One region of the Brevibacillus sp. HB1.4B genome, then DNA from elsewhere that is predicted to be linked to it. Evidence: riboswitches for the same ligand, from Rfam matches in the RefSeq annotation. Region 1 holds a riboswitch; each other region holds the start of a gene.

Evidence for each region. Region 1 has a riboswitch for cobalamin ahead of metE (5-methyltetrahydropteroyltriglutamate--homocysteine S-methyltransferase). Riboswitches for the same ligand answer to the same signal wherever they lie in the genome.
Region 2: it holds a riboswitch for cobalamin, as region 1 does, so the genes downstream of both, HP398_RS07115 (ABC transporter substrate-binding protein) here and metE (5-methyltetrahydropteroyltriglutamate--homocysteine S-methyltransferase) in region 1, are expected to answer to the same signal.
Region 3: it holds a riboswitch for cobalamin, as region 1 does, so the genes downstream of both, HP398_RS10300 (ABC transporter substrate-binding protein) here and metE (5-methyltetrahydropteroyltriglutamate--homocysteine S-methyltransferase) in region 1, are expected to answer to the same signal.
Region 4: it holds a riboswitch for cobalamin, as region 1 does, so the genes downstream of both, HP398_RS13910 (energy-coupling factor ABC transporter permease) here and metE (5-methyltetrahydropteroyltriglutamate--homocysteine S-methyltransferase) in region 1, are expected to answer to the same signal.

The regions. Positions count from the first base shown of each region.
Region 1 is NZ_JABSUT010000009.1:62,203-64,404, reverse strand. Features, by position in the region: gene nrdF (class 1b ribonucleoside-diphosphate reductase subunit beta) at 1-731, shown strand, start outside; cobalamin riboswitch at 819-1,017, shown strand; gene metE (5-methyltetrahydropteroyltriglutamate--homocysteine S-methyltransferase) at 1,163-2,202, shown strand, end outside.
Region 2 is NZ_JABSUT010000002.1:538,912-541,113, reverse strand. Features, by position in the region: gene HP398_RS07120 (MBL fold metallo-hydrolase) at 1-796, shown strand, start outside; cobalamin riboswitch at 945-1,094, shown strand; gene HP398_RS07115 (ABC transporter substrate-binding protein) at 1,251-2,202, shown strand, end outside.
Region 3 is NZ_JABSUT010000003.1:492,312-494,513, forward strand. Features, by position in the region: gene HP398_RS10295 (M24 family metallopeptidase) at 1-970, shown strand, start outside; cobalamin riboswitch at 984-1,183, shown strand; gene HP398_RS10300 (ABC transporter substrate-binding protein) at 1,354-2,202, shown strand, end outside.
Region 4 is NZ_JABSUT010000005.1:123,466-125,667, forward strand. Features, by position in the region: gene HP398_RS13905 (quinone-dependent dihydroorotate dehydrogenase) at 1-993, shown strand, start outside; cobalamin riboswitch at 1,127-1,320, shown strand; gene HP398_RS13910 (energy-coupling factor ABC transporter permease) at 1,464-2,202, shown strand, end outside.

The DNA.
Region 1 (2,202 bases):
TGGAGCATGTCGATGGACTGCAAAGAAAAGCGGTTCTCGCCTTCATGGGCATGATGGAGCAAATCCATGCCAAATCGTACAGCAGTATTTTTACAACGCTGGCATCGACAGAAGAGATTGACGGTATTTTTTCGTGGGTGGAAAACAATCCGCATCTGCAAAAGAAAGCGGCCCTCATCTCGAAACGCTATCAAGAAATTGAGAAACCGAAAGACTTGTACATGGCGATGGTAGCCTCTGTCTTCCTGGAAAGCTATCTGTTTTACAGCGGCTTCTTCTATCCGCTCTATTTGGCGGGGCAAGGAAAGATGACTAGCAGCGGGGAAATTATCGACCTGATTGTTCGCGACGAGAGCATCCACGGACTCTATGTCGGCGTTCTTGCGCAAGAAGTATATCAAGGTCTGAGTGTGGTCGAGCAGACCGCAGCAAAAGAGGAGCTGTATGCCCTTTTGCATGAGCTGCAAGAAAATGAAGAGGCCTATACGACTTCGTTGTATACGGAAATCGGATTGGCTGACGAGGTTCATGTGTACGTGCGTTACAACGCGAACAAAGCATTGATGAATCTGGGGCTGGACCCGTTATTCCCAGAGGAAGAAGTGAACCCGATCGTACTGAACGGCATTCGCACGCAGACGAAGCAGCATGACTTCTTCTCGAAAAAAGGAAATGGCTATGTCCGTACGCTAAACGTAGAGCCGTTGACCGATGATGATTTTAAATTTTAGTATGACAAAAAATGGATTCTGTGTTACTGTATGAACAGTATGCTGCCCTGCTAATTTATGGGGGGCACTTCACAGAACCATGACAATTTCATAAGAGTGGAAACAGGTTCTTTGGTCATCAAGATGGACCAAGGATGAAAAGGGAAGTCGGTGAGAATCCGACACGGTCCCGCCACTGTATGAGGGGAGTCGGCACATTTTTCAGCCACTGATCCAAACGGATTGGGAAGGCATGTGCAGATGATGATCCCAAAGTCAGGAGACCTGCCTGTTTCGACGACACTGCTTAACCTACGGGAGATAGGGAGGTGTTAGGATGCTGTGATCTCAGTGCTTATTTGGCATTTCTAACGTTCTTTTTGATCGTTGGAGATGCTTTTTTTATTGGGCGGATTCAAGTCAAGATCGAATAAAGAATGGAGAGGAAGCTCATGAAAAGCAGCAATTTGGGATATCCACGGATCGGGAAGAACCGCGAGTGGAAAAAGGCATTGGAAGCATTTTGGGCAGGCACTATCGGTGAGGTGGGCTTGGAGCAGCAAATGGAACAAATCCGTCAACAACATCTACTGAGTCAGCAGGAAAAAGGGGTCGAGCTGATCCCTGTGGGTGACTTTACGTACTACGATCACATGCTGGATATGGCTGTGATGTTTGGAATGGTCCCCAAGCGTTATGAATACGAGGGTGGCCCGGTTTCGTTAGCCACATACTTCGCCATGGCTCGCGGTTCGAAGGAAGCTGTCGCCAGTGAAATGACGAAATGGTTTAACACGAACTACCATTATATCGTCCCGGAGTTCGGTGAACGTCAACCAGTCATTACGGAGAACAAGCCTCTCCAGGCATATTTGGAGGCCAAAGAAAAGTTTGGAATCATCGGAAAGCCTGTCATTGTAGGTCCGTATACGTTTGTCAAATTGTCCAAAGGATATGAGAAAAACGAATTTGAGCCCATCGTGGATCAACTCGTTCCGCTTTACATAGACGTTCTCCGGGAGTTGGAGCTACACGGCGTGGAATGGGTGCAAATCGATGAGCCTGCATTTGTACTGGATGTCTCGGTGCGTGATCGCGCCATCATCAAACGTATCTATACGCAAATCGGTCAAGCACTACCGCATATCCAGTGCATGCTGCAAACTTATTTTGAAGCGGTGGATTGGTATGAGGAGCTAGTTTTCTTACCGGTAAAAGGAATCGGTCTTGATTTTGTACACGGAGCGAAGCGTAATCTGACCAATCTCAAAACACACGGGTTTCCAGCAGACAAGATTCTCGCAGCGGGAATCATCGACGGTCGAAACATATGGCGTGCATCGATTGAGGAGAAGTGGGAACTAGTCAAAGAAATTTCCGAGATTGTTCCACTCGAAAAGCTGTGGTTGCAGCCGTCCAGTAGCTTATTGCACGTACCAGTATCGGTTGAAGCAGAGAAGGACTTGCCTGAGGAAGTCATGCCTGCATTGGC
Region 2 (2,202 bases), on a different contig from region 1:
CAAGGCCGGTCTCGCCAAGCTCGGTTATAAGCCGGAACAAGTCAAATACATCATCGTGACGCACATTCACTTGGATCATGCAGGAGGAGTAGGACTGTTTCTGAAGGATTGTCCGAACGCAAAGGTCGTTGTCCACCCGAAAGGTGCACGTCATCTCATAGATCCGAGCCGACTGATCGCAGGCGCGAGAGCGGTGTATCATGATGATTTTGATCGATTGTTTGATCCGATTGAGGCTGTTCTCGAGGAACGGATTTTGATTCGTGGGGACGGAGATACACTAAAGATCGGAGAGAATTGCGTATTGGAGTTTCTGGATTCGCCAGGGCATGCCAATCATCACTTCAGCATCTACGATCCAGTAAGCCGCGGCATGTTCACAGGTGATACGGCAGGTGTACTCTATCCACAGCTTAAAAAGGATGGCATACACCTCGTGCTGCCATCTACTTCGCCGAATCAGTTTGACCCGGATGCCATGTTAGCGTCTCTAAGCCGTTTTGAAGCGCACAAGCTGAGTCGCATTTACTTTGGTCATTTTGGGATGTCAGAGCAGGTAGATGACGTGTACCGCCAAATACGCGAGTGGCTCCCCGTGTTTGTGGCGGAAGGAAAGACAGCGCTTGTTGCTGGACAATCATACGATGAGCTGTCTCTTACGTTATTTGAACGAGTTTCGGATCATCTACAGTCACAAGGAATCAGCAGTGACCACGAAGTATTCGAAGTACTCAAGCTCGATTTACAAGTATGCTCCATGGGCATTCTCGATTATTTGGACAAACGAGGGAAATAGCCTGCCAAAAGCTTTACATTTGCCTGAACCTTTTGTTCAGGCGTTTTTCATTTTTAGCAGGCAAGAAAGTATTGGCTTATGTGTTTGTCATTCTTTTTTCATCCAAGGAATGCTATGATGTAGGATGAGTCATGGACTGTGACAATTTCAAACGTAACAGCAAATAGGTGCCTCGTCTTTTTAACGAAAAGATCGGGTGAAAAGGGAAGTCGGTGAAAATCCGACGCGGTCCCGCCACTGTAAATCGGCTCGTTCCTCAGCCGTAAGCCAGGAGACCTGCCTGTTTGTTTTAGTGCCTGTTGCCTTCGCGGAAAGGATCGGCCTATTTCAGGAAGCAGACCATCCTGTCTGTTTGCCCTGAGGTGCCGACCCTTTGATTTCCGAATGGAAGCAAGGGTCGATTTTTTTATTGGAAGGAACAGTCAATCAGACATGCAGAAAGGAAGTTCTACATATGAAACGTTCATTGCGATTCATGATCCCACTACTAGTTGCGGCTAGCCTCGCAGGTTGTGCGGGTAACGATAACAGCCAGCCAGCACCAGGGGGACAAACAAGCGCACCGCAGACAGCACCGCAAGAGAATGCGGTCGAGCAACCTGCAAAACAAACAACGTATCCATTGACCGTCAAGGATGCAACAGGAAAAGAAGTAACCTTTGCAAAAGCTCCTGAGCGAATCGTCTCTACATCACCTGCCGAGACAGAGATTTTGTTCGCATTAGGCTTGGAAGATCGGATCGTAGCTGTCTCAGACTATGATGATTATCCAGATGCGGCGAAGGCAAAACCGAAAATTGGCGGAGTCGTCAAACCAAATGAAGAAGCCATTCTCGCTCAAACGCCGGATATGGTCGTCGGTGGGATTTCGATGGAAAAGCCAGTGGCTGACAAGCTCAAATCTCTCGGAATGCCAGTCTATATTACCCATCCGACAAAGATGGATGACATCCTAAACAATGTTTTGGCGATGGGAGTTATCACGAACACACAGGAACAAGCCGAAAAAGTCGTCGCGCAAATGAAGAAAGACATCGCGTACGTTCAAGAAGCAGTGAAAAATGTAAAACCGGAAGAGAAGAAAAAGGTATACCTGGAATTTTCCCCAGGCTGGACAGTCGGAAAAGGTGAATTCATGGACGAACTCATCACCCTGGCTGGAGCAACAAACATTGCTTCCGACACCGAAGGGTGGAATCCGATCAGTGAAGAAAAGATTTTGCAAAACGATCCAGACGTCATTTTGTATGCGAGCGGAATTACCGATGAAAAGACGGGCATCAAGCTAGAGGATATGATCGCGAGTCGCAATGGCTGGGATAAAATGAAGGCGATCCGTGAAAAACAAATCTTTGGCATGGACCAAAATATTTTGTCTCGCCCTGGTCCGCGTATTACACAAGGCT
Region 3 (2,202 bases), on a different contig from region 1:
TTTTATGGGTCTCGTTATTCCTGCTGAGGGAAAACCTTCTTTGATTGTACCTGCTCTTGATCGTGAGGCAGCCGCAGAGGCTTCGTTCGTTCAAGATATCCATACACATACGGATATCCAAAACCCCTATGAAATCCTCAAGCAAGTGTTGCCAGCGAACTTGACGAAGCTCGGTATTGAAAAAAGTCATATGACTGTCGAGCGCTATGAAGCACTTGGACAAGTTGTTCTGGCGTCGAGCTATGTGGATGTGGAAGAGCCACTGCGTGAAATGCGTTTGATCAAATCGGCGGATGAAGTGGAGCGTTTGAAGCACGCTGTTCAGTTGGTCGAGGAGTCCTTGCGGGAGACCCTGAAAAAAGTCAAGACAGGCATGACCGAGACAGAAATCGTAGCTGAGCTGGAATTCCAGATGAAGCGCTTGGGTGCCGAAGGTCCGTCCTTTACATCCATGGTATTGGCAGGGGAGAAGTCGGCACTGCCACACGGGAAACCAGGAACGCGCCAGGTGCAAGAAGGCGACTTGCTTTTGTTTGATATCGGGGTAGCAGCCAACGGATATGTATCCGATATTACCCGTACCTTTGCTGTAGGCGAGATCAGTGCTCAGCTTCAAGAAATTTACGAGACAGTATTGGCTGCCAACGAAGCGGCCATTGCTGAGATTCGTCCGGGTGTGACTTTTGCGCATTTGGATAAAACCGCTCGCGATGTCATCACCGCAAAAGGCTACGGAGAATACTTCATGCACCGTCTTGGGCATGGACTTGGGATGGATGTACATGAATATCCATCTGTTCACAGCCAGAACCAAGAAGTGCTTCGTCCAGGGATGGTCTTTACGATCGAGCCAGGCATCTATCTGCCAGGTGTAGGCGGAGTGCGGATTGAAGACGATGTATTGGTTACGGAAACGGGCGTTGAAATTCTCACGCAGTTCCCGAAAAAACTGACTACTATCAATGAATGAATAAATCGTAAAAATTGAATACGTATCGAATGGTGCTAGATGGCATATGCCGTCAGCTTAAAAGGGAAGTCCGGTGAGAAACCGGCGCGGTCCCGCCACTGTAACGAGGAGCAACTAGCGAATAGCCACTGTTTTTTGCGAGACAAAAAATGGGAAGGTAGCTGGGTGTGTTGATTCGTAAGCCAGGAGACCTGCCATGCGATCATATACAATCGACCCACGAGGATGGGGCAGATGTGGAAACAGCCTATGAAACGGCGCCTTTGTGCCTGCTTATAGCTATATCTACGTTTGTCATGCACCTCCCGATTGAAATGGGGGGTGCTTTTTTTGTGGAGGATTTCGTTCAACTCATCATATACATACAGAGAAGGGGATTACAGATGTTGAAGACAAACAAACCACATACAGTAATGAAAGGACTAGCTTTCGGTATCATGACAGCTGCCATGCTTTTGGTTTCGGCATGCGGCTCCACTACGACAACACAGGCTCCAGCCAAAACCGAACAAACGGCTGCACCAGCAGCAGAGAGCAAGCCTGTAACACTAACCAATAATGGCATCGAAATGACCTATCCAACAGCACCTGAGCGTGCAGTGACTTTGAACCAACACGTTACCGAAATCATGCTGGCATTGGGCCTGGCTGATAAAATGGTCGGAACTGCATACCTAGACGATAAAATCCTTCCAGAGTTAAAAGCAGATTACGACAAGATTCCGGTACTGTCTGACAAGTATCCTACGAAAGAAGTGCTGCTGGCAGCGAACCCAGACTTCGTGTACGCCGGATGGAAAAGCGGCTTCGGCGAAAAGGGTGTAGGATCGATGCAGGATTTGGAAAAGGTCGGCATCAAATCGTATCTGCAAGCGTCTTCTAGCATGCCTGGCCCGACAATCGACGATGTGTTTGCAGACATTACGAATATTGGACGCATTTTCCGTGTGGAAGACAAAGCCAATGATTTGATTAATAAAATGAAGAGTGAATTGGATCAAACGATTAGTAAAATTGGCAAAGTGGACGAGCCGCTTAAAGTATTCGTGTACGACAACGGAGAAGATAAACCATTCACAGCAGCCAACAACTACATGACGTCCTTAATCAAGACTGCTGGTGGTAAGAACATTTTTGATGACATTCAAAAGGGTTGGGCAGAGGTCAGTTGGGAACAAGTAGTGAGTCGCAATCCTGACGTGATTATTATCGTAGACTACGGTGATAGAACC
Region 4 (2,202 bases), on a different contig from region 1:
GGCAAAAGCATCCTGAAGATGATCTATCAGGTAAAAGACCAGCGGTTGGAGAATAAGCTGTGGGGAATGACGTTTCCGAATCCAGTCGGACTTGCAGCCGGTTTTGATAAAAATGCGGAAGTCTATCATGCGTTGGGTGCTCTTGGTTTTGGGTTTGTGGAAATCGGGACGTTGACACCGCAGGGGCAGCCAGGCAATCCGAAGCCGCGTTTGTTCCGATTGCCGGAACATCAAGCTGTCATTAACCGGATGGGCTTCAACAATCACGGTGCGTATTTGGCTTCCCAGCATTTGGTCGATTACGCATACTCAGATGTTCCAATTGGGATTAACATTGGGAAAAACAAAGTAACGCCGAATGAAGAGGCGGCCATCGACTATAGCAAATGTATGGACATGCTCTATGCATACGGTCACTATTTCGTCATTAACATCAGCTCTCCGAATACCCCGAATCTGCGTGACTTGCAGGAGACAGAGAGCTTGCGTCATTTGGTGCGTGCAGTAAGGGAAAAGGCAACCGAAATGGAAGCACGTTCCATCAAGAAAAAGCCGATTTTGCTGAAAGTAGCACCAGACATGTCGGATGAGCACATGCGCGATGTTGTTCACGCTGCTGTTGAAGAAGGCATTGCCGGAATTATCGCTACCAATACGACACTGTCACGCGAGGCGGTTTCCGGACATCGTTTTGCCGAGGAAGCGGGCGGCTTGAGCGGAAGACCTCTTACGGAGCGTTCCACTGCTTGGGTGAAGGAGATTTATCAAGAAGTAGGAGACAAGGTACCCATCATCGGTGTCGGGGGCATTTATAACGGCGAAGACGCCTACGCGAAAATCCGAGCAGGAGCCAGTCTCGTTCAGGTGTATACGGGGATGATTTATCAAGGCCCAGGTATCGCCAAGCAAATTAACAAAAAGCTACTCAAGCTCATGCAGCGCGATGGTTTTAAACATATTAGTGAAGTAATTGGCGTAGACGCAAAAGAATAGATAGAACAAGTACGCATAGGTCGATGGCTCCGTTTGTAGTGGGGCATCGGCTTATGCGTTTTTGCTTATATTCTTCCGATTTATGTAGTGATCCGTTATAATGATGTGGGACAAACATGAATTGTCTGTCAACTTCATATGATCGGCGTTAGGTGCCTTTATGTGACGCATAAAGGGTAACAGGGAATCGGGTGAAAGTCCCGAGCGGTCCCGCCACTGTAACCAGGGAGCTCTCTTTGAGAAGGAAACCACTCATTTTTGTATGGGGAAGGACAAAGAGCGTATGGATCTGGAAGCCAGGAGACCTACCTAGTAGCCACACCCACAAAACCTTCGCGGAAAGGAGCGGTGAATACGAGGCAATGAGGCTGTATGTCAGTCTGTTGTTTTGTGTGCACATCTCGTCCATTGATGGATGGGATTTTTTTGTTTGTAGGAAAAGAACGAAAGTCAGTGAAGGAGGAAGGAACATGAATCGATCTCGTCTCGTATCTACTTGTTTGATGATCGCGGGCTTTGTCCTGTATTTCCTGCTCAATGAACCAGAGACAGGACATGCGATGCACATCATGGAAGGGTATTTGCCATTATCCTGGGCCTTATTTTGGTGGGCTGTCTTCTTGCCATTTTTTATTCTTGGGATTCGCTCGATTAACAAGATTGTAAAAGAACATCCCGAAATGAAGCTCCTTATTGGTGTTGCAGGAGCGTTTGCCTTTGTTTTATCTGCACTGAAAATCCCTTCAGTTACAGGCAGCAGCTCTCACCCGACTGGAACGGGCCTTGGCGCCATTATGTTTGGGCCTTTTGCGATGTCTGTGTTAGGGAGCATGGTGCTCTTGTTTCAAGCCTTGCTTTTGGCACATGGAGGTTTGACTACGCTAGGGGCAAATGCTGTATCCATGGCAGTAGTAGGACCACTGGTGGCATACGGAATCTATCGGGTGATCATGAAAGTGCGCGGAAGCCAGCGTCTGGCTGTTTTTGCGGCGGCTGCCTTGGCTGACCTCGCTACCTATGTGGTGACTTCGATTCAACTGGCACTCGCATTTCCAGCTGAATCTGGTGGAGTGTTGGCCTCGTTTGCCAAATTCGCAGGAATTTTTGCATTCACGCAAGTTCCGCTCGCAATCAGTGAAGGTCTGTTGACCGTTCTTGTTTGGAACTGGTTGTTATCTTACAACGCAAAAGAGCTTACACAGCTTCGTT